One region of the Streptomyces sp. NPDC059852 genome, then DNA from elsewhere that is predicted to be linked to it. Evidence: riboswitches for the same ligand, from Rfam matches in the RefSeq annotation. Region 1 holds a riboswitch; each other region holds the start of a gene.
The links. Region 1 has a riboswitch for cyclic di-AMP ahead of ACFV46_RS31865 (M23 family metallopeptidase). Riboswitches for the same ligand answer to the same signal wherever they lie in the genome.
Positions count from the first base shown of each region.

Region 2: it holds a riboswitch for cyclic di-AMP, as region 1 does, so the genes downstream of both, ACFV46_RS02860 (NlpC/P60 family protein) here and ACFV46_RS31865 (M23 family metallopeptidase) in region 1, are expected to answer to the same signal.
Region 3: it holds a riboswitch for cyclic di-AMP, as region 1 does, so the genes downstream of both, ACFV46_RS04755 (transglycosylase family protein) here and ACFV46_RS31865 (M23 family metallopeptidase) in region 1, are expected to answer to the same signal.

Region 1 is NZ_JBHWJK010000038.1:38,964-46,135, reverse strand. Features, by position in the region: gene ACFV46_RS31890 (MFS transporter) at 1-132, shown strand, start outside; gene lhgO (L-2-hydroxyglutarate oxidase) at 222-1,430, shown strand; gene trmB (tRNA (guanosine(46)-N7)-methyltransferase TrmB) at 1,519-2,370, shown strand; gene ACFV46_RS31875 (PrsW family intramembrane metalloprotease) at 2,504-3,841, shown strand; gene ACFV46_RS31870 (aldo/keto reductase) at 3,846-4,790, opposite strand; gene ACFV46_RS31865 (M23 family metallopeptidase) at 4,939-5,955, opposite strand; cyclic di-AMP (ydaO/yuaA leader) riboswitch at 5,967-6,124, opposite strand; tRNA gene ACFV46_RS31860 (tRNA-Met) at 6,438-6,511, opposite strand; gene ACFV46_RS31855 (dihydrofolate reductase family protein) at 6,599-7,172, opposite strand, start outside.
Region 2 is NZ_JBHWJK010000002.1:115,989-123,160, reverse strand. Features, by position in the region: gene ACFV46_RS02865 (tellurite resistance/C4-dicarboxylate transporter family protein) at 1-631, opposite strand, end outside; gene ACFV46_RS02860 (NlpC/P60 family protein) at 827-1,981, opposite strand; cyclic di-AMP (ydaO/yuaA leader) riboswitch at 1,989-2,149, opposite strand; gene pcrA (DNA helicase PcrA) at 2,492-4,975, shown strand; gene ACFV46_RS02850 (M23 family metallopeptidase) at 5,052-6,605, opposite strand; gene ACFV46_RS02845 (esterase/lipase family protein) at 6,876-7,172, opposite strand, start outside.
Region 3 is NZ_JBHWJK010000003.1:86,967-94,138, forward strand. Features, by position in the region: gene ACFV46_RS04740 (DUF501 domain-containing protein) at 1-315, opposite strand, end outside; gene ACFV46_RS04745 (septum formation initiator family protein) at 326-814, opposite strand; gene eno (phosphopyruvate hydratase) at 908-2,188, opposite strand; gene ACFV46_RS04755 (transglycosylase family protein) at 2,411-3,088, opposite strand; cyclic di-AMP (ydaO/yuaA leader) riboswitch at 3,093-3,286, opposite strand; gene ACFV46_RS04760 (transglycosylase family protein) at 3,496-4,494, opposite strand; gene ACFV46_RS04765 (cytochrome P450) at 4,638-5,942, opposite strand; gene ACFV46_RS04770 (nucleoside triphosphate pyrophosphohydrolase) at 5,962-6,939, opposite strand; gene ACFV46_RS04775 (SurA N-terminal domain-containing protein) at 6,998-7,172, opposite strand, start outside.

The DNA.
Region 1 (7,172 bases):
GGGCGGATATCGTCCGCGCGCACCACCGAGTACGTGAAGGACCTGCTGCACCGCCTGGAGCCGTACGGCGACGAGCCGAGGGTGGTCGAGCTGCGGGAGCGGGCCCGCCCGCTGCTGATGACCCCCGCCTGAGCGGCCCATGGCACCCACGGGGCGCGCCTCCCGGGTTCGACCGCGCTGTCGGTGGGGCAGGGCATCATCGGAACCGGGAGGTGGTGCGGGTGCGGGCGCTCGCTCTGGACTGTGACGTGCTCGTGGTCGGCGGCGGCATCGTCGGGCTGGCCACGGCGTACGCGGTCACGCGTGCCGCACCGGGCACCCGGGTGACCGTGCTGGAGAAGGAGCCCGGCCCGGCCCGCCACCAGACGGGACGCAACAGCGGGGTGATCCACAGCGGCGTCTACTACCGCCCCGGCTCCCTCAAGGCCCGGTACGCGGTCGGGGGCGCCGCCGAGATGGTCAAGTTCTGCGCGGAGTACGGCGTCGCGCACGCGGTGACCGGCAAGCTGATCGTCGCCACCGGGCGCGAGGAGCTGCCCCGGCTGCACGCCCTGGCCCAGCGCGGCCGGGAGAACGGCATCGCGGTGCGCGAGCTGGGCGCCGCGCAGATCGCGGAGCACGAGCCCGAGGTGCGGGGCCTGGCCGCCCTCCATGTGCCGACGACCGGCGTCTGCGACTTCGCCGGGGTGGCCCGCCGGCTGGCGGAGGCGTCCGGCGCCGAGATCCGCTACGGCGCCCGCGTCGAGCGCGTGGACCGCAGGCCCTCGCGGGGGGTGGCCGTGCGCACCGCGCGCGGGGACGTCGTACGCGGCCGCGTCCTGGTGAACTGCGCGGGGCTGCACTGCGACGAGGTGGCCCGGCTGACCGGGGACGACCCGGAGGCGCGGATCGTGCCGTTCCGGGGCGAGTACTACACGCTGCAGCGGCCCGAGCTGGTGCGCGGCCTGGTGTACCCGGTGCCGGACCCGGCGTTCCCGTTCCTCGGCGTGCACCTGACGCGCGGCATCGACGACAGCGTGCACATCGGGCCGAACGCCGTCCCCGCGCTGGCCCGCGAGGGCTACCGCTGGGGCGTCGTACGGCCCCGGGAGGTCGGCACGACCCTGGCGTGGCCCGGCGCGTGGCGCATGGCCCGGCGGCACTGGCGGTACGGGGCGGGTGAGCTGCACCGGTCGCTGTCCAAGGCGGCGTTCACGGACGCGGTGCGCCGGCTGCTGCCCGCCGTGGAGCCTGGCGACCTGGTGCCGGCGGCGGCCGGGGTCCGGGCCCAGGCGGTCCTGCGGGACGGCTCGCTGGTCGACGACTTCCTGATCCGGGAGGGCCCGCGCGCGGTCCATGTCCTGAACGCGCCGAGCCCGGCGGCGACGGCCTCCCTGCCCATCGGACGCGAGGTGGCCCGCCGGGCGCTGGCGGCGCTGGCGACCGCCTGAGCGGGCCGCGACGGAGAAGGCCGCTGCCCCGGAGCCGGGCCCACGGCCCGGGGGACCGGCGCCGCCGAGCACGTAAAATCGACGCACTGTGTCTGATTCCCGCAACGCCCCCGAAGCCGCACCGCCCGGTGCCCCCGCCTCCGCCGGCGCCCCCGGCGAGCCGGGCGCCCACACCCCCGGTGTCCCCGTCCGGCACACCCGGACCAAGGGGGAGCCGCGGTTCCCCGACGGGCCCAAGGCCGACCCGGCCGGATCGCACTTCGAGCGGCGGATCCGCAGCTTCCAGCCCCGGCGCAGCCGGGTCACCGCCGGGCAGGCGGACGCGTTGCAGCGGCTGTGGCCGAAGTGGGGCCTCGACATCGACGGGCAGCGCGTCATCGACCTGCCCGAACTCTTCGGGAACGACCGCCCGGTCGTGCTGGAGATCGGGTTCGGCATGGGCGAGGCGACCGCGCAGATGGCCGCCGCCGACCCGGAAAGCAACATCCTCGCCGTCGACGTGCACACCCCCGGCCAGGGGAACCTGCTCAACCTCGCCGAGCACCACGGCCTGCGCAACATCCGCGTCGGCAACGGCGACGCCATCATCCTGCTGCGCGAGATGCTCGCGCCGGACTCGCTCGACGGGCTGCGCGTCTACTTCCCGGACCCCTGGCCGAAGAAGCGGCACCACAAGCGGCGCCTCATCCAGCCCGCGTTCCTGGACCTGGCCGCGACCCGGCTGAAGCCCGGCGCGCTGGTGCACTGCGCCACCGACTGGGAGCCGTACGCCGAGCAGATGCTCGAGGTGCTGACGGCCCACCCGGACTTCGAGAACACACGGCCCGACGGCGGTTTCGCGCCGCGTCCCGAGCACCGGCCGCTGACCCGTTTCGAGGGCCAGGGACTGGACAAGGGTCATGTGGTGAACGACCTGCTCTTCCGCCGCGTACAGCGGTAGGAGCAGCGGGCCGGCAGCACCTCCGGGAACAGCACGAGAACACCCGCAGCCCCACCGACAGCAGCCCCTCACCGGCGCCCCGGCACCCCCGCGCCGCTGCGGGCGGCGCCCCCGTCTCGTTAGGGTCGATGCCGTGGCCGACTGCCCTCCGTACCCGACGCGTCCCCCCGCCCCCGCCGGCGGCGTGCTGCGGCACGCGCACTGGTGGCAGCGGCGCTGGGTCCCCTACGCCGGGCTCAGCACCCTGCTGGCCCTGTCCGGGCTGGTCATCCTGGCCCTGGTGCGCGAGCAGACCGGCACGGAGGGCTTCCTGGTCGGGCTCGGTCTCGCGGTCCTGCCGGTCCCGCTGCTCGTCGCGTCCTTCCGCTGGCTGGACCGGGTCGAGCCGGGCCCCTGGCGCAACCTGGTGTTCTCCTTCGCCTGGGGCGCCTGCGCGGCGGCGCTCATAGCCATCGTGGCGAACAGTTTCGCCACCCGCTGGATAGCGACCGCGACCGCCGACCCGTCCCACGCGGACACCCTGGGCGCGACGGTCATAGCGCCCGTCGTGGAGGAGACGGCGAAGGCGGCGGCCGTCCTGCTGCTCTTCCTCTTCCGCCGCCGCGACTTCAGCGGGCTCCTGGACGGTGTGGTGATCGCCGGGGTCACCGCCACCGGGTTCGCCTTCACCGAGAACGTCCTCTACCTCGGCACCGCCTTCGGCACCGACCAGCTGTCCGGCGACAGCGGCATCGCGTCGGTGACCGCGGCGACCTTCTTCGTCCGCGTCGTCATGTCGCCCTTCGCGCACCCCCTGTTCACCGTGCTCACCGGCATCGGCTTCGGCGCCGCCGCGCTGTCCGGGGAGCGCCAGCGGGTGCGCCGCGTGCTGCTGCCGCTGTCCGGGCTGCTGCTGGCGATGGGCATGCACGCCCTGTGGAACGGCTCGTCGACGTTCGGCGACTTCGGGTTCTTCGCCGTGTACGCGGCGTTCATGGTGCCCGCGTTCGGGCTGCTGGTCTGGCTGGTGCTGTGGACGCGGTACCGCGAGCTGCGGACCGTGCGCGAGGAGCTGCCGGCCTACGCCGTGGCCGGATGGCTGTCCCCGGCCGAGCCGTTCGCGCTGGGCTCGATGCGGGACCGCCGGGTGGCCCGGCAGTACGCCCGCCGCCACGCGGGACGCCCCGCGGCCCGGGCGGTCGCCCAGTACGAGGCGTACGCCACCTCGCTGGCGTTCCTGAGGCGCCGGGGCCGCCGGGGCCGGGCCGGCGCCGACTACGTGGTCCGCGAGGGCGAGTTGCTGAACGAGCTGTGGCGACGCCGCGCGTGGGCCCGCCCGGCCCTGGAGCACGCGCTCGCCGCGAAGAGCCGGCCGGTCCTCGCGTACGCGCCGCCCCAGGTGCCGGGCGCCTGGTGGCCGCAGCCGTACGCCCCGCACGGGCACGCCCCCGGTGCACCGGCGGCCCCGGCCTGGAACCCGTACCAGGTCTGACGGCTCAGGCGGACGCCTCCGTGAGCCGGCGCAGCTCGTCGTCCGTCAGGGTCAGCTCGGCCACTCCGAGCAGGGCCGGCAGCTGTTCCGGGGTGCGGGCGGAGGCGATGGGGGCGACGACCGTCGGGCGGGACGCCAGCCAGGCCAGGGCCACCGTGGCGACCGGCACGCCGTGCGCGGCGGCCGCCTCGTCCAGCGCGGCCAGCACCCGCCGCCCCCGCTCGGTCTCCGCGTGCCGCCCGGCGCCCTGCGCACGCGGGCTGTCCACGGCCGCGCCGGGACGGTACTTGCCGGTGAGGAAGCCCGCCGCGAGCGCGTAGTACGGCACCGCGGCGAGGTTCTCCCGTTCGGCGAGGTCCTGGAGGGCGCCCTCGTAGGTGTCCCGGGAGACCAGGTTGTAGTGGGGCTGGAGCGCCACGTACCGGGCCAGGCCCTCGCGGTCGGAGAAGGCGAGGGAGGCCGCCAGCCGCTCGGCGGAGATGTTGGACGCGGCGATGTGCCGGACCTTGCCGGCCTTCACCAGCTCGTCCAGGGCGCCGACGATCTCCTCGACCGGCACCTCGGGCTTGTCGAAGTGCGTGTAGTAGAGGTCGATGCGGTCGGTGCCGAGGCGGCGCAGCGAGGCGTCGGCGGCGGCCTTGATGGTGGCCGCGTTCAGGCCCTGGAAGTCGGGGTGCTGGCTGACCTTGGTGGCGATCACGACGTCGTCCCGGTTGCCGCGTGCCTTGAGCCAGTTGCCGATGACGGTCTCCGACTCGCCGCCCGCGTTGCCCTCGACCCACGCCGAGTACGAGTCGGCCGTGTCGAGGAAGTTGCCGCCGGCCGCCGTGTAGGCGTCGAGGACGGCGAAGGAGTGGGCCTCGTCGGCGGTCCACCCGAAGACGTTGCCGCCGAGGCAGAGCGGGGAGACCTCGAGGTCGGAGGAGCCGAGTGTGCGCAGTGCGGTCATGCAAGGGAACAACGACGGTGGCGGTACCGCCGATTCCGCTCCCGGGATGAATTCCCTGTGAAGGGGGCGGGCCGGCGCACCGAGGACCGGCAGCCCTGACGTCGGGGGGTCGTCGTCAGGACCGCCGGGGATCAGGTGGGGAGGGTGCTCAGGGGGTGAGGCCCTTGCCGCGCAGCCAGGCCAGCGGGTCGATGCCGCTCGCGCTGCCGTCGGGGTGCACCTCGAGGTGCAGATGGGCGCCGGTCACGTTGCCCGTGGCGCCGACACGGCCGATGACGTCACCGGTGTTGACCTTCTGGCCGACGCTGACGCTGATCGAGGACTGGTGGGCGAACCAGATCTCGGTGCCGTCGTCCAGGGTCAGCTCGGTCTTGTAGCCGTAGGAGCCGTCCCAGCCGGCGAAGGTGATCGTGCCGGAGTGGACGGCCTTGATCAGGGTGCCGGTCGGCGCGGCGAAGTCGAGGCCCGTGTGGTGCCCGGACGACCAGTAGGCGCCGGCCTCACCGAAGGTGGAGGTCAGGGTGTACGAGGAGGTCGGCAGCGTGTACTGCTTGGCCAGCTCGGCGAGGCGCTCGGCCTCGGCCTTCTTGCGGGCCTCCTCCTCGGCGGCGGCCTTCGCCTCGGCGGCCTTCTCCTTGGCCTCCTTCTCCGCCTTGGCGGCCGCCTCGGCGACCTCCTTCTCGGCGGCGGCGACGGCGGCCTCGGCGGCCTTGCTGTCGACCTGGTCCTGCTGGAACTCGGCCTGGGCGATGATCCGGCTGCGCAGCGCCTCACCGGCGTCGGAGCCGCTCTGCGGGGTCTCCTGGCCGGTCTCGCCCATGGTGCTGAGGGCGGTGGCGGTGTCGTCCGCGGCGGAGTCGTCGCCGGAGATCAGGGGCAGGTCGGGCAGGGTGATGGCGACCGGCGGCTTGCCGCTCTGCGCGGTGGCCATGCCGCCCGCGCCGACGGCCGCTATGACGCCGACGCCGAGAACCGTGGAGCTGCGGGCGAGTCCCCCGCCGCGCTGCTTGGAGACGCGGTGCCTGCCTCGGACGGGACGGAGGGAGTCCGCGGTGGGGTTCCACTCCTCGAAGGGGCCGTCGTCGGTGCGGTCGTAGCCGAAGGTGTCGGCGGTGCGCTGACCGGGTACGAACGAGGCATGCGGGGCAGGACGGTTCGACGCCACGTGGGCGTACTCCTTTCCTTCCTTCTCGCCTACCGGGTTAGCTGACGGGTTCGGAGCAGGAAGGTCTCCTACGCGCGTATACGTACCGTGATGTCACGGTGGTATCCGCGCGATTCACCCCAAGGTGGTGGTTCCCCGGTTCCTTGGCAGGATTCGGCGCGTGCGCACGGAGCCGCCTCTTGTGACGGCTGGGACGACCGCGCTGCGTTATCGAACGTTAATAGACGCGGGGTACGGATTCCAAGCCGTTCCCCTTGATCATTAACGATTTCCGCCGGGACTTACGGGCCATGAGCGGTCCAAATCGGGCGAGTTGACGCCCACGAGACACCCTCACGATTGCTGACAGTGTGTCAGTTGTTATGCGGAGGGGGTTCGCGCGATCACGTACCGTGAGAACCGGTGAAGGCGTCCCGCGAGCCTGACGGGGGCCGGAAAACACTCAGGGCCGGAACTGATGAGTTCCGGCCCTGAGCCTTCAGTAGCGGGGACAGGATTTGAACCTGCGACCTCTGGGTTATGAGCCCAGCGAGCTACCGAGCTGCTCCACCCCGCGTCGATGTGTCCATAGTACGCCATCACCGGGGCCCGCCGCACACGCCTTTCCGCAGGCCCCGGTCGCGCGGGCCTCGCCGGGCGGGTGTCAGGGCGCCAGGTGGGCGTTGGGGGCCGCCGCCCGGGCCGCGTACTCGGGCAGCACCAGGACGTCCACGCCCGCGGCGGCGAGCATCCCGCTGCCGTCGGCGTCCGTCACGAAGGTGTCCGGCTCGCGCCAGGCCGTCACCACCCGGCGCACCCCGGCCGCCAGGATCAGCCGGGCGCAGGGCGTCGGCCGGGAGGCGCGGTGCGTGCAGGGCTCCAGGCTGCTGTAGACCGTGGCGCCGGCCAGCCTCGGGTCGCCGGGCGCGATCTTGGCGAGGGCCGCCTCCTCGGCGTGCACGACGGGGTCGCCGGCCTCCCGGGAGTGGCCCCGCGCCAACTCGGTGCCGTCCGCGGCGACCACGACCGCGCCGACGCTGAACGCGGTGGGCGAGGGCGGGCACTCGGCGGCCAGGTCGCACGCCAGGGCCAGCCAGTGCCGGTCGGCGGCGGCCGGGAGGACACCCGTGCCGGGCGCGGTCGGCTCGTAGCGCATCAGCACCACGTCCTCGATGCGCCGGGTCTCCACGAGCCTCAGCCGGCCCTCCTGGTATCCGCCGGGCCCGAAGAGCCGGGGC
Region 2 (7,172 bases), on a different contig from region 1:
CGGCCAGCGCCGAGATGGCGAGCGCGCCGCCCGCCACCCAGTGGTCGCCGTGCCCCCGGACGACCTCCCGGCGGTCGAAGCGGGTCAGGGCCACGGCGTACAGGAGCAGGCCGAGCCAGAACAGCACCAGGGCCGCGTGCGCGAGCCAGGCCGCCTCCGCCGTGGCGGCCAGCGTGGCCGCGAGGACGGCCAGCCCCTGCGTGGCCACGCAGCCGAGGAAGACGGACCCGGGCATCCCCGGCCGCCAGTGGCGTACGACGACGTACAGCAGGCCCGGCCAGAGCACGAAGGCGAGGGCCAGCAGCGCCTCGGCGAGAGTCTGCCGGCCGGCCGCGGCGAAGCGGGTGCCCAGGACCGCGGTCGCGGCGACGGCGCAGAGCGAGGCCGGGGTGACCGCCGCCCTCACCCACGCGGACCGGTGCCACAGGAGCCGGGCGACGAAGTCGCAGGCGAGCGCGAGCCAGGCGACACACGCCAGGACGAGGGCGATCCGGGACAGGATCGTGTGGCCCGTCTGGTGCAGGGCCACCGAGAGGATGCCGGTGGCCATGACCGAGGCCCCGGCGGCGGGGGGACGGCGCGCCCACCGGACGGGCAGGGGGGACGCGGACGCGGGTGTGGCGGCGGGCATGGGCCGATGCTAAGGAGCACGGCACCGGCGTGCGGGTGGAGGCGCGCGCGGGGGGTGGGTGAATCGACGGCCCGTCCGGCGAGTGAACGCCTCGGCGAGTTCGGCGACGGGCTCCTCGTGGAGGAGGTGCACCGTCCCGCGTCGCTGTCGCCGTCCACCCTCAGGCCGGTGGGGTCCGTCCGTTCCCGCCGTTCGTCACGCCGGGCGGACCACGCTGTGGATCGCCGACTCGCCGTCGTAGTAGATCGACTCCTCGCGGACGTACGCGCCGGGCTTCGGCGCGTGGATCATCATGCCGTTGCCGATGTAGAGGCCCACGTGCGTGACGTCGTCGTAGAAGAAGACCAGGTCGCCGGGCTGGGCACTGGACACGGGGACCGTCGTGCCCGCCTCGACCTGGTCGTAGGTGACGCGCGGGATGTCGACGCCGGCGGCCTTCCAGGCGGCCTGGGTGAGGCCGGAGCAGTCGTAGGAGTCGGGGCCGGTGGCGCCCCAGACGTACGGCTTGCCGATCTGGGTGCGGGCGAAGGTCAGCGCCTTCTCGGCCTTCGTGGCGTACGACCCGTCCGGGGCGGTGCCGCCCTGCTCCTGCCCGCCCTGTTCCTGCCGCTGTGCGGCCGCCTCGCGCTCGCGCTCGGCCTCCGCCTTCTGCTGCCGGGCCAGCTCCTCGGCCTTGCGGTCGGCCTCTTCCTGCTTGCGCTTCTCGATCGCGGCGAGGCGGGCCTTCTCCTGCGCGGTCAGCTCGGAGAGCAGTTGACGCGCGTCCGCGAGCTTCTTCTGGACGGTCGCCTTGGCGGTCCGCAGGTTCTTCTGCGACGCGGTGAGCGTCTCGAGGCTCCGCGTGGCCTCCTGCCGCTTCTTCATCGTCGCGGACTGCTCGGTGAAGTACTCGTCCACGGACTGCTTCTGACGTCCCGTCATACGGTTCATCAGCTGGGACTGGTCGAAGTAGTCCTGGGGGGTGTCCGCGAGGAGGAACGTCGTGGTGTCCGGGGCGGCGGCGCCCGTGCGGTACTGGGCGGCGGCGTTGCGGCCCAGCTCCTCGCGCGCGTCGTTGAGCTTCTGCGTGCGCCGCGCGACGTCGTCGAGGAGGGTGTCGACGCGCTTGCGCTGCTTGGTCGTCTTCTCCTTGGCCGCGTTGTACTTCTCGGTGGCGGACTCCGCCTGGCGGTAGAGGTCGTCGACCTTCTTCTCGACCTCTTCGAGGCTCGGGCGGTCGTCGGCGGACGGGCTCGCCTGGGCCGTCTGGGACAGCAGGGCCACGGAGGTGAGGGCCGCGGTGGCCAGCGCGGGGGTCCGTATGCCTGCCACGCGCGTGCCGGAGGGACGCGACTTGCGGTGCGACGCCAAGGGAGGCGACTCCTTCCACGCTCCGCCTGCCGAGTTAGCTGTCGGGTTCGGGCGGGTGGTTCGGAAGGGTTGCCCTACGGCCGCTCCCAGGACGGGAGGTCGGGCCGATTCACCCCAAGTTCGGTGGGTCCCCGGCTCCGGACGCACCGGACTCGGCGGAGGCCGTGCGGCCCGGCGTCGTTCGCCGGTGGGGGTCGTACGGCCTGCCCGGCACGGTAGCCAACTGGTGTGGCCGCTGTGAAGGTTGATGTGCGATATGCCCGATACATTTTCGTGACCTTCGGTCAGGGGAGCGGGTGGAGGGGGAGCGGGCGGGTGACTGATGCCGTTCCGGTGCGGTTGGTGTTGTCTGTCCTTTTCAGGCAAGGATCACGCGCTTCATCCGACCGGTGTGTGACGTGATGGGGTGACTTCGTACGGTGACCGGGCGGTCGGGGTGCCGGACCGGGCGGTGTGATGTTCTCGAGGCGGCGGCCGGTTGTCGGTGGGGCCGCCTAGACTCGGAGAGCGATGAGCAGCCTCTTTGACGACAGCTTCCTGGCGGACCTCCAGGCCCCACGGGCCCACGGGGAAGAGCCCCCGCCACCGCCCGAGGACGATCACACTCCGGAGTCGCTTCCGGACGATCTGTTCGGCGGGAAGTTCGACGTGCCCCCGGACCGCGACGCCTACTACCGCGACGGCGCCCCGCGCCCGGCCCTCGACGCCGCCGCGCTGCTGGAGGGGCTCAACGAGAACCAGCGTGCGGCCGTCGTCCACTCCGGCACCCCGCTGCTCATCGTGGCCGGAGCCGGATCCGGCAAGACGCGTGTCCTCACGCACCGCATCGCCTACCTGCTCGGCGAGCGGAACGTGCACCCCGGCCAGATCCTGGCGATCACCTTCACCAACAAGGCCGCCGGCGAGATGAAGGAGCGCGTCGAGCAGCTCGTCGGACCGCGCGCGAACGCGATGTGGGTGATGACCTTCCACAGCGCCTGCGTCCGCATCCTGCGCCGCGAGAGCAAGAAGCTCGGGTTCACCTCGTCGTTCTCGATCTACGACGCCGCCGACAGCAAGCGCCTGATGGCGCTCGTGTGCCGGGACCTCGACCTCGACCCGAAGCGGTTCCCGCCCAAGTCGTTCAGCGCCAAGATCAGCAACCTGAAGAACGAGCTGATCGACGAGGAGGACTTCGCCGCCCAGGCCACCGACGGCTTCGAGAAGACCCTCGCCCAGGCGTACGCGCTCTACCAGTCGCGGCTGCGGGAGGCCAACGCCCTCGACTTCGACGACCTGATCATGACGACGGTCAATCTGCTGCGCGCCTTCCCCGACGTCGCGGAGCACTACCGCCGCCGGTTCCGGCATGTGCTGGTGGACGAGTACCAGGACACCAACCACGCGCAGTACGCCCTGGTCCGCGAGCTGGTCGGCACCTCCGAGCACCCCGTAGACGTACCGCCCGAGGCCGAGGTCCCGCCCGCCGAGCTGTGCGTGGTGGGTGACGCCGACCAGTCGATCTACGCCTTCCGGGGCGCCACCATCCGCAACATCCTCCAGTTCGAGGAGGACTACCCGGACGCGACGACGATCCTGCTGGAGCAGAACTACCGCTCCACGCAGACCATCCTCAGCGCCGCCAACGCCGTCATCGAGCGCAACGAGTCCCGCCGGCCCAAGAACCTGTGGACCAACGCGGGCGCCGGCGCGCGCATCACCGGCTACGTCGCGGACACCGAGCACGACGAGGCGCAGTTCGTCGCCGACGAGATAGACCGTCTGACCGACGCCGGGGAGGCGAAGGCCGGCGACGTGGCCGTCTTCTACCGGACGAACGCCCAGTCCCGTGTCTTCGAGGAAGTCTTCATCCGCGTCGGGCTGCCCTACAAGGTCGTCGGCGGTGTGCGCTTCTACGAGCGCAAGGAGGTCCGGGACGTCCTGGCCTACCTGCGGGTCCTGGCCAACCCCGAGGACTCCGTCCCGCTGCGCCGCATCCTGAACGTCCCCAAGCGCGGCATCGGCGAGCGCGCCGAGGCCATGATCGACGCCCTGTCGCAGCGGGAGAAGATCAGCTTCCCGCAGGCCCTGCGGCGCGTCGACGAGGCGTACGGTATGGCCGCGCGGTCGACGAACGCCGTGAAGCGGTTCAACGCGCTGATGGAGGAGCTCCGCACGATCGTCGAGTCCGGCGCGGGCCCCGCGACGGTCCTGGAGGCCGTGCTGGAACGGACCGGCTACCTCGCCGAGTTGCAGTCCTCCACCGACCCGCAGGACGAGACCCGCATCGAGAACCTCCAGGAACTCGCGGCTGTCGCCCTGGAGTTCGAGCAGGAGGCGGCCGAGGGCGAGGAGTCCGGCGGGCTCGCCGCCTTCCTGGAGCGGGTCGCGCTCGTCGCCGACTCCGACCAGATCCCGGACGAGGAGGAGGACGGCTCCGGGGTCATCACCCTGATGACCCTCCACACCGCCAAGGGCCTGGAGTTCCCGGTCGTCTTCCTCACCGGCATGGAGGACGGCGTCTTCCCGCACATGCGCGCCCTCGGCCAGGCCAAGGAGCTGGAGGAGGAGCGGCGGCTCGCGTACGTCGGCATCACGCGTGCGCGGGAGCGGCTGTACCTGACGCGCTCGGCGATGCGCAGCGCCTGGGGGCAGCCGTCGTACAACCCACCCTCCCGGTTCCTGGAGGAGATCCCGCCCGCGCACGTGGACTGGAAGCGCAAGGGCGGGAGTTCGCCCCTGTCGTCCGGTCCCGCCTCCGGTGTGGCGGCGTCGCTGTCCTCGTCCCGTTCGCGCTCCTCGGCGTCGGGCGCGTCCGGCTTCGCCACGCGGCGCACCTCGGAGAAGCCGATCCCGCAGCTGGCGGTCGGGGACCGGGTCACCCACGACCAGTTCGGCCTCGGCACCGTGATGGCCGTGAAGGGCACGGGCGCGAACGCCGAGGCGACGATCGACTTCGGCGACACCAAGCCGAAGCGGCTGTTGCTGCGGTACGCGCCGGTGGAGAAGCTCTAGGGGGTGTCTTGGAAGACGGCCCCCGTAGCCGGAAGGCGCGGGGGCCGTGTCTGCTTCTGCTTCGCCGAGCGGGCGGCTACGTGGGGTCCAGGCCGTGGCTGCGCAGCCAGGACAGGGGGTCTATCGCCGAACCCCCGCCGGGCCGGACCTCGAAGTGCAGGTGCGGGCCCGTGGAGTTGCCCGAGTTGCCGGAGTACGCGATCGGGTCGCCGGCCTTGACGGTCGTACCGGAGGCGACGCGGTAGGTGGAGAGGTGGCAGTACCACGTCTCCGTACCGTCCTTCGCGGTCACGATCATCATGTTGCCGTAGGCGCTGTTCCACTGCGTGCGGACGGTGCCGTCGGTCGCGGCCAGCACCGTGGTGCCGTACGAGACCGGGAAGTCGATGCCCGAGTGGACCGACATCCAGTTGATGCCGGCCTGGCCGAAGTAGGCGCTGAGGCCGTGCTGCGCGACGGGGATCGCGAACTTCGGGCGCAGCCGCTCCTTGCGGGCCGCCTCCTCGGCGGCCTTCCGCTTCTCGGCCGCCTGCTGGGCCTTGAGGTCGATGCGCTCCTGCGTCCGGCTGGCGCGGTCGGCGAAGTCGTCGGCGCCGGCGGAGAGGCTCTCGAGCTGGCTGTCCAGCTTGTTGTTCGCCGCGGACGGCTTCACCGCGTCGCCCTCGGCGGCCAGCGTGGTGGGTTCCTTCTCGTCGGTGAAGTCACCGACGGACGCGGCGGCGATGCCCGCCACACCCATCACACACGCCGACGGCACGGCGATCGTCAGCAGCGCCGAGCGCTTGGGAGGCGTACGGCGGCGGGAGCGCGCCCCGCCGCGGGAGGCGGCACGCGGCGCGGGGGCCGGAGTGATCTCCTCCTGGTCGTCCAGAAGCGGTTCGACGACGGGGAGTTGGCCTGTCGAGGCCGGGTCGGAGGCGTCCTGGACCGGCTCGTCGTAGCCGGTCTCGTTCTCGTACGCCGCCGGGTCCTGGTACGTGGCCTGCTCGTCGTAGGCGGCCGGGTCGTAGGACGCGTGCTCGACCGGCTCGAAGTGCGCGGTCGTCTGCTGGTCGAAGGATTCTGCTGCCGGCTCGTACGCGTCGGCGGCCGGAGCGGCGCCGCCGTCGGAGTTCCACTGGGTGGCGTCGTACGCGCCGGTGTCATAGGTCTGCGTGCCCCACTCCCACTGCTGCGTGGGGTCGGCCGGGGCGGCGCCGGACGGGTCGGGCTGGAGCCACGCGTGCGCGTCCCACTGCCCGGACGCGTCATGGCCGTTGGCCTGCTGCGGGACGAAGTCGAGACGCTCGTGCTCGGCGGTCCAGGCGCCGGTGTCGTACGCGCCGGTGCCGTACGCGGTGTGCTGCTGATCGCCCGCGTAGGTGTCGTACTGCGTGGAGTGGGTACCGGTGGACCACTGCGTGGCGTCGTAGGCGCCCGTGCCGTCACCGGGGAGGCTGCCGAAGAGAGGATCCGCGTCGAACGTCGTGGTCGCGTGGCCGGCGGCATAGCCGGTGGCGTCGTAGGTGCCGTACGCGCTCGCGTCACCGTAGGGGGCTTCCTGAGCGCCGTACGACGCGTAGTGCGCCGAGGCGGCATCGGAGGCCGAGACCGGGGAGGTCATGGTCCCCGACGGGTGACGATCGTTCACCAACTTCTCTCTCGCCTCGACAACAGGGGCTGCCAGAGCAGTGCGGCGACTGTACCCGGCGGTACGCGGGCGCGACAATCTTCGGCAGGTTTTAGGCGCGCAGGAAACGGGCATTCGGCCGTGTTTTGGCGGTCAGTGGGCGCGACTTTGGCCTTGTGTTCGAAGGGTGTTCGAGGCTGAGTGGGTGTTCCGGGGGCCGTTGGGCGGTCCCGGGACGGCTGGGGCGGACGCCGCCGTTCCACGCAGCGTGACCGGCCGGCGCCGGACCGCTCACGCCACCGTCAGACCACCGGCCTCCCGGGGCGTCCCCGCGTCCGTGTGGGCGGTGTCCAGGGCCTGCCGTATGCCCGTCGCCACGGCCGGGTGGACCGGCAGCGCGAGATGGCCGATGCCCGTGACGAGCACGTTCTGCGCCATCAGGTCGGGATGGTCGATGCGGGCCGTCTCCAGCGGGACCATCAGATGGTCCAGGTCGCTCCAGAAACTCACGAAGTGCGTACGGCAGCCGGGAGCGGGCCGGGCCAGCTCCTCGAGGACGGCCGAACCGGGCCGCATCTGACGCACGAC
Region 3 (7,172 bases), on a different contig from region 1:
CTCGTGCGCGGCGCGATACGCGGCCGCCAGCTCGGGGTCGCTCTCCAGACGCGCCGTCATCTCCTTCATCACGCCGTTGGCCTCGAGCGTGCCGATCGCCGACGACGCCTTCGGGCACGTCAGGTAGTACAGCGTCGGGAAGGGGGTGCCGTCGGGCAGGCGCGGGGCCGTCTCGACCACGTCCGGCTGGCCGCAGGGGCACCGGTGCGCGATCGCGCGCAGTCCGCGCGGGGGGCGTCCGAGCTGCTGCTTGAAGGCCGCGACGTCCGCGTCGGTGGGCTCGGTGCGCGGGGTGGGCGGCGGGGGCGTTTCCATGCCTGTCTTTCTATCGTCTCTGTTCGCTGCGGGCGGCGTCGGCCTTGTCGACGCCCTCCCAGAGGTTCGTGTACCAGGGGCGGTGGGCCGCGCCCAGGTCGGTCCGGGACTGCTTGGCCGCGTCCGGGTCGACGACGACGTAGCCGGTCTCACCCGGCATCACGTAGTGCAGCCGCAGCCGGATCTGCTGCTCGGCGTAGGCGTCGTCCTGCCAGCGGGCCTTGAGGTCGCGCAGCTCCTCGACGCGCCGGGCGGTCTCGGCCTTCTCCCGCTGGAGGTCGGCGATCTCGGCGCGCTGGGAGACGTACTGCCTTATCGGGTACGCCATCGCCACGACGAGGGTGCACACGACCAGCGCGAGCAGCGCGGCGCGTCCGGTGAGCCGGGAGCGCCGGGCCTGCCGCTTGGTCTGGGAGCGGTAGACACGGGCCGCCGTCTGCTCCCCGAGCAACCGGATCCTGGTCGCGGTGGAGAACCGGTCCCGGTCCTTCACGGCCATCTACCGCCTCCGTCTCAACGCGCGTACGTCCCCGCACACGGTACGGGACCGAGTACGGGGACGTACGTACGACGCTTCCTACGGGTGCGTGCCTCAGCCCTTGAAGCGGGGGAACGCGCTGCGGCCGGCGTACACCGCGGCGTCGTCGAGGATCTCCTCGATGCGCAGCAGCTGGTTGTACTTGGCGACGCGCTCGGAGCGGGCCGGGGCACCGGTCTTGATCTGGCCGCAGTTGGTGGCGACGGCCAGGTCGGCGATGGTGACGTCCTCGGTCTCACCGGAGCGGTGGGACATCATGCACTTGAAGCCGTTGCGCTGGGCGAGCTCGACGGCGTCCAGGGTCTCGGTGAGCGAGCCGATCTGGTTCACCTTCACCAGCAGGGCGTTGGCGGCGCCCTCCTCGATGCCGCGGGCGAGGCGCTCGGGGTTGGTGACGAACAGGTCGTCGCCGACGAGCTGGACCTTGTCGCCGAGCTTGTCGGTGATGGTCTTCCAGCCCTCCCAGTCGTCCTCGAACAGCGGGTCCTCGATGGAGACGAGCGGGTACGCGTCGACGAGCTCCGCGTAGTACTCGGTCATCTCGGCCGCCGAGCGGTCCTTGCCCTCGAAGGTGTAGACGCCGTCCTTGTAGAACTCGGAGGCGGCCACGTCGAGGGCGAGGGCGATCTGCTCGCCGGGGGTGTAGCCGGCTTCCTTGATGGCCTCGAGGATGAGGTCGAGGGCCTCGCGGTTGGAGCCGAGGTTCGGGGCGAAGCCGCCCTCGTCGCCGAGGCCGGTGGCCAGGCCCTTGCCCTTCAGAACCTTCTTCAGGGTGTGGTAGACCTCGGCGCCCCAGCGCAGCGCCTCGGAGAAGGACTCCGCGCCGATCGGGGCGATCATGAACTCCTGGATGTCCACGTTGGAGTCGGCGTGCGAGCCGCCGTTCAGGATGTTCATCATCGGCACCGGCAGCAGGTGCGCGTTCGGGCCGCCCAGGTAGCGGAAGAGCGGCAGGTCGCTGGCCTCGGAGGCGGCGTGGGCGACGGCGAGCGAGACGCCGAGGATGGCGTTGGCGCCGAGGGAGCCCTTGTTGTCGGTGGCGTCCAGGTCGAACATGGCCTGGTCGATCAGACGCTGCTCGGTGGCGTCGTAGCCGACGAGCTCCGGGCCGATCTGCTCGATGACGGCGAGGACGGCCTTCTCGACGCCCTTGCCGAGGTAACGGTTGGTGTCACCGTCGCGCAGCTCGATGGCCTCGAAGGCGCCGGTGGAAGCGCCGGACGGGACGGCGGCACGACCCGTGCTGCCGTCGTCGAGGCCGACCTCGACCTCGACCGTGGGATTGCCTCGGGAGTCCAGGATTTCCCGGGCTACGACGACGTCGATGGACGGCACGAGCATCTCCTTCGTGATGTGAAGCCTGTACGCAGCCCGCGGTGGGTGCTGCGAGACGAGCCTAACCGGCTCCGGGGCCTCGGCCGGCGGTCCACCGCTCTGTGGACAGAACCGAGAGCGAATTGTTTCCGAACGGAACAAAAAGCGGGCGCCTACACCACACAGAACCCCGCCCCGGCGCGTACGGGGGAACACGCGCCGGGGCGGGGAGTCTGCGGGGTCCTACTTCAGGTGGAGCTGCTGACCCGGGTAGATCAGGTCGGCGTCCTGGACGATGTCCTTGTTCAGCTTGAAGAGCTTCTCCCAGCCGCCCTTGACGTCGTGGTCCGCGGCGATCGTGCTGAGGGTGTCGCCCTTGACGACCTTGTACTCGCCGTCGCCCTTCTTGACCTTCTTGCCGGTCGGGGTGGTGACGGTCTTGGTGCTCTTCTCGGCGGCCGGACGCTCGGCGGAGCGGGAGGCCGGCTTCTCCTCGGTGGAGCGGGTGCTCTGCTCGCCACCGGTGGCGGAGGAGCCGTTGTAGGCCGCGCCGGACAGGCCGGTGCCGCAGTTCGGCCAGGCACCCTTGCCCTGGCTCGCGAGGACCTTCTCGGCTATCGCGATCTGCTGGGCCTTGGTGGCCTGGTCGGCGGTGGAGGCGTACTGCGTGCCGCCGTAGGCCGCCCAGGTCGAGGCGGAGAACTGCAGGCCGCCGTAGTAGCCGTTGCCGGTGTTGATCGACCAGTTGCCGCCGGACTCGCACTGGGCGACGGCGTCCCACTCGGAGGCGGTGGCGGCCGAGGCGCTGCCGGAGGCCATCAGCGGGCCGGCGACGGCGGCGGCGCCGGTGACGCCGACGACGGCGATGGCGCGGGCGGCCTTGGACGGACGGCGGTGCTTGCCCTTGCTGGAGAACAGCATGGAGAGATCCCCTCACCGACGCCTACGAGGTGAGCTGTCGGGTTCGGGCCGGTTGAGTTGCCCGGTCGCGCAACGCTGGTGCGTGCTGCGCGACTTCACCCCAAGCCGGTTCCGGCCGTCCTCGCCCCGGAGGGCCTCGACTTCCGGACCCGGCGCTTACCTTGGGTCCCCCGCTCCTGCCTACGGCGCTTGACGCGACGACTGTTCCCGTACGGCCGCCGGCAGGATTCGGCGTGACGGCTGTCGGGGCTCGCTCTGGTGGCGAGCGGTCACGACCGTAGACACGCCGCTCGGGGATTTTCAAAGACGATCAAGGCTTCTGAGATCTATCTCTCAGTCCATTCAAAACGGACATTCACCATGAAAGCAGGGCGCGAACTGCCGCTTCCTTTGGCCCCGTTCGGCCGTTATTCGGTGGGGACGTCCAGCGTCTGACCGGGGGCGATGCTGTTCGCGTCGGCACCGATGGCCGCCTTGTTCGCCTCGTACAGCGCGCGCCATCCGCCGTCGACGTCAAGGGAGTCGGCGATGGAGGCCAGCGTGTCGCCCTCGCGGACCCGGTAGGAGGCGTGGCGGCCGGAGGAGCCGGCGGTGGCGTCCTCGGTGCCGGACTCCTCGGCGCTCGCGCCGCGGTGACGTCCGGAACCGGCCGGTGCGTCCTCGATCGCGGCGGTGTCGACGAGGCTCCAGGAGCCTACGCTCTGCACGGAGTTGTCCTGATTGTCGCTCTTGGCCTTCTCCACGGGGGAGCTGTCCGGCGACTCCGGGGCCGTCGCCCCGCCCGTCTTGCCGGCCTTCTCGGACGCATCGGACTTATCAGCCGCAGAGGATGAAGAAGGGGAGGAAGTGGAGCTGTCGGGCGTTTCGGACGAGTCGTCCGGTGACGCGCTCGGCGTGCCCGACGCGTCGCCGGAGGCGGCCGAATCGCCGGAGGAGTCGGAGGATCCGGATGAATCGAGCAAGCCGGACGAGCCGGACACCTCGCTCGGGGAGTCCTCCCCGACCCCGGTGTCGAGGTCGATGGCCCCCGACTTCTTGGTGAGCCCGTGGAGCACCGCACAGGTGCCCCAGGGGCTCGTGCCGCGCTCCGCGAGGATGTCCTGCGCCACGGCGATCTGCTGGGAACGGCTCGCCAGATCCGGGCTGGCGGCGTAGTCGAGACCGCCGAACCTCTCCCAGTCCGTCTGGGTCAACTGGAGCCCGCCGTAGTGCCCGTTGCCCGTGTCGGCGCTCCAGGAGCCGCCGCTCTCGCAGTCGGCGACCTTGTCCCACACGCTGCCGTCCGCCGCGCTCGCGCCCGAGGCGCCGAGGAGCGGGATGGCGATGGCGGAGCCGGTCACTCCGGCAGCGACAAGAAGAGCCGGAGCCTGACGGGGGCGACGGTGACGACCGTTCCCGGAGAGCATGCGGGGACCTTTCGCGAGACAGCGGTGACCAAGGCGCACGGAACCCGCGTGCCTTCGTTGATGGGTGAACGTATAGGCAGACGATCACTTGTCACAAGTTAATGCCGCGCAGATCACGTGAAGATCACAGAGGTGAGCGCGTGTCACGTTTGCGGAGCGGAACGGTTGCCTCCGACCGGGGTGAACTCCACCGGCAGGGTGCGCAGGCCCCGCATGATGAGCCCGCCGCGCCACCTCAACTCGGCCGGGTCGGCGGCCAGTCGCAGGTCCGGGAGCCGGGTGAGCAGGGTGGCCAGGGCCGTCTGCCCCTCCAGCCTGGCCAGCGGGGCGCCGAGGCAGTAGTGGATGCCGTGGCCGTAGCCGAGGTGCTGGTTGTCGCGCCGGCCGAGGTCGAGGACGTCGGGGTCGGCGAACCGCTCCGGGTCACGGTCGGCGGCGGCGAGGACGACGAGCACCGGGTCACCCGCGGCGATGTCCTGTCCGCCGATGGTCAGCGGCTCGGTGGCGAACCGCCAGGTGGCGAGCTCCACCGGCCCGTCGTAGCGCAGCAGTTCCTCGACGCCGGTCTCCAGCAGGGCGGTGTCGTGGGCGGCCAGGGAGTCCTGGAGCCGGGCACGCTGGCCGGGGTGGGTGAGCAGGGCGTAGGTGCCGTTCCCGATGAGGTTGACGGTGGTCTCGAAGCCGGCGAACAGCAGGATGAAGGCCATGGCGGCGGCCTCGTTCTCGGTGAGGTGCTCGCCGTGGTCGGAGGCCCGGATGAGACCGGAGATGAGGTCCTCGTCCGGGGTGGGCGCGCCGGGCAGGGCTTCGCGCTTGCGGTGGATGAGTTCGGCCAGATAGCCGCGCATCTTCTTCACGGACCGGGCCACCCCGCCGCGGGGCCCGCCCTGGTGCCGGATCATCATGCCCGCCCAGTCCCGGAAGTCGTCCTGGTCCTCGCGGGGGACGCCGAGCAGGTCGCAGATGGCGTGGATGGGCAGCGGGAAGGCGAACTCGTGGATGAGGTCGGCCTCCCCCTTCCCGGCGAACCCGTCGATCAGCTGGTCGGTCAGCTCCTGCACGCGGGGCGCGAACGCGGCGACGCGGCGCGGGGTGAACGCCTTGCTGACCAGCCGCCGCAGCCGGGTGTGGTCCGGCGGGTCGATGTTCAGCAGATGCGTCATCAGCTCGGCCTTGCGCTCTCCGGGGATGCCGGTGCGGCCCTTGGCGTGGGCCGGTTCGGCGTGATGGGCCGGGTTCTTGGAGAGCCGGTTGTCGGCGAGCGTCTGCTTGGCGTCGGCGTACCGGGTGACCAGCCAGGCCTCCACCCCGCTGGGCAGCCGGGTCCGGTGCACGGGCGCGTGCTCCCGCAGCCAGGCGTACGCGGGGTACGGGTCGCTGGCGAACTCCCAGGTGAACAGCTCGGGAGCGCCGGGGGCGGGCGCGGGGCGGTGGGGCTGGTCGGTCACGCCCCCGACCGTATCTGCCCTAGGCGGACACGCCCTCCGCGGCCCGGACCGCGTCCCGGTAGGCGCGGGCGGCGACCCGCAGGGCGGCCTCCGGGTCGACGCCGGCCTCCGCGGCCCGCACGGCCGTGGCGAGCAGGTCGTACCCGACGCCCTCCCCCGTCGGCAGCGGGACGTCCAGGCCGGCCGTGCGGACCCGGGACGCCAGCTTCGCCGCGAGGGCGAGGCCCGGCTGGCCGAGCGGGATGCCGTCGGTCACCGACTCCCGCCGCTTCTCCTCGGCCTTCGTCCGCAGCCAGTGCTCACGGACCTCCTCGGGAGTCGTCGCGGTCGCGTCGCCGAAGACATGGGGATGGCGGTGGATGAGCTTGGCCACGATGCCGCCGGCGACGTCGTCGACGGAGAAGGGCGCGTCGGGGTGCTCCTCGGCGATCCGGGCGTGGAAGACGACCTGGAGCAGGACGTCGCCCAGTTCCTCGCGCAGCTCGTCGCGGTCGCCGTCCTCGATCGCCTCGACCAGTTCGTACGCCTCCTCGATGCCGTACTTGGCCAGGCCCTCGTGGGTCTGCCGGGAGGACCAGGGGCACTCGGCGCGGATGCGGTCCATGACCTGGACGAGGTCGAGGAGGCGGGCGCCGGGCAGGTCGTAGGAGGCGGGCAGCAGCTCCAGCTCGGGCATCCGCACCCGGCCGGTGCCGGCGAGACGGGCCAGGCCGTCGGTGAGCGCGGGCTCGCCCTCGCCGGTGGCGACGACCACGGCGGTCCGGCCGCCGGAGCACGCCTCGACCAGCTGCTCGGCGGTCGGGGCGGCCTCGTCGACCGTGATCCCGGCCTCGCGCAGATACGGCAGCTGCGGGTGCGCGCCGTCCGCGCACAGCACCCGGTCGGTCGCGCGCAGCGCCTGCCAGGCCGGCCAGGACAGCAGGCCGGGGGCGACGCGGTGGCTGGTGGTGAGCAGGACGATACGGCCGGGGGCGGCTTCGGGACTGGTTGCGTTCACGCTCCGAACGTAACCCACGCCCCGGGTGCGGCCCTTCGGCCGTCCCCGGACCGGCCGGCTACGCGGGCTGCTGGGGCGCGGTGACCTCGCGCAGCCAGGGGGCCTTGGCGTCCGTGCGGGCGCTCTGGCGGGCGTCCCAGGTGCCGTAGCGGGGGTTGAGGTCGATGTCGAGCTTCTTGGAGGCCGCGGCCAGCGCGTCCCAGAAGGCGGGCTTGCCGGTGTCGGTGCCGAGC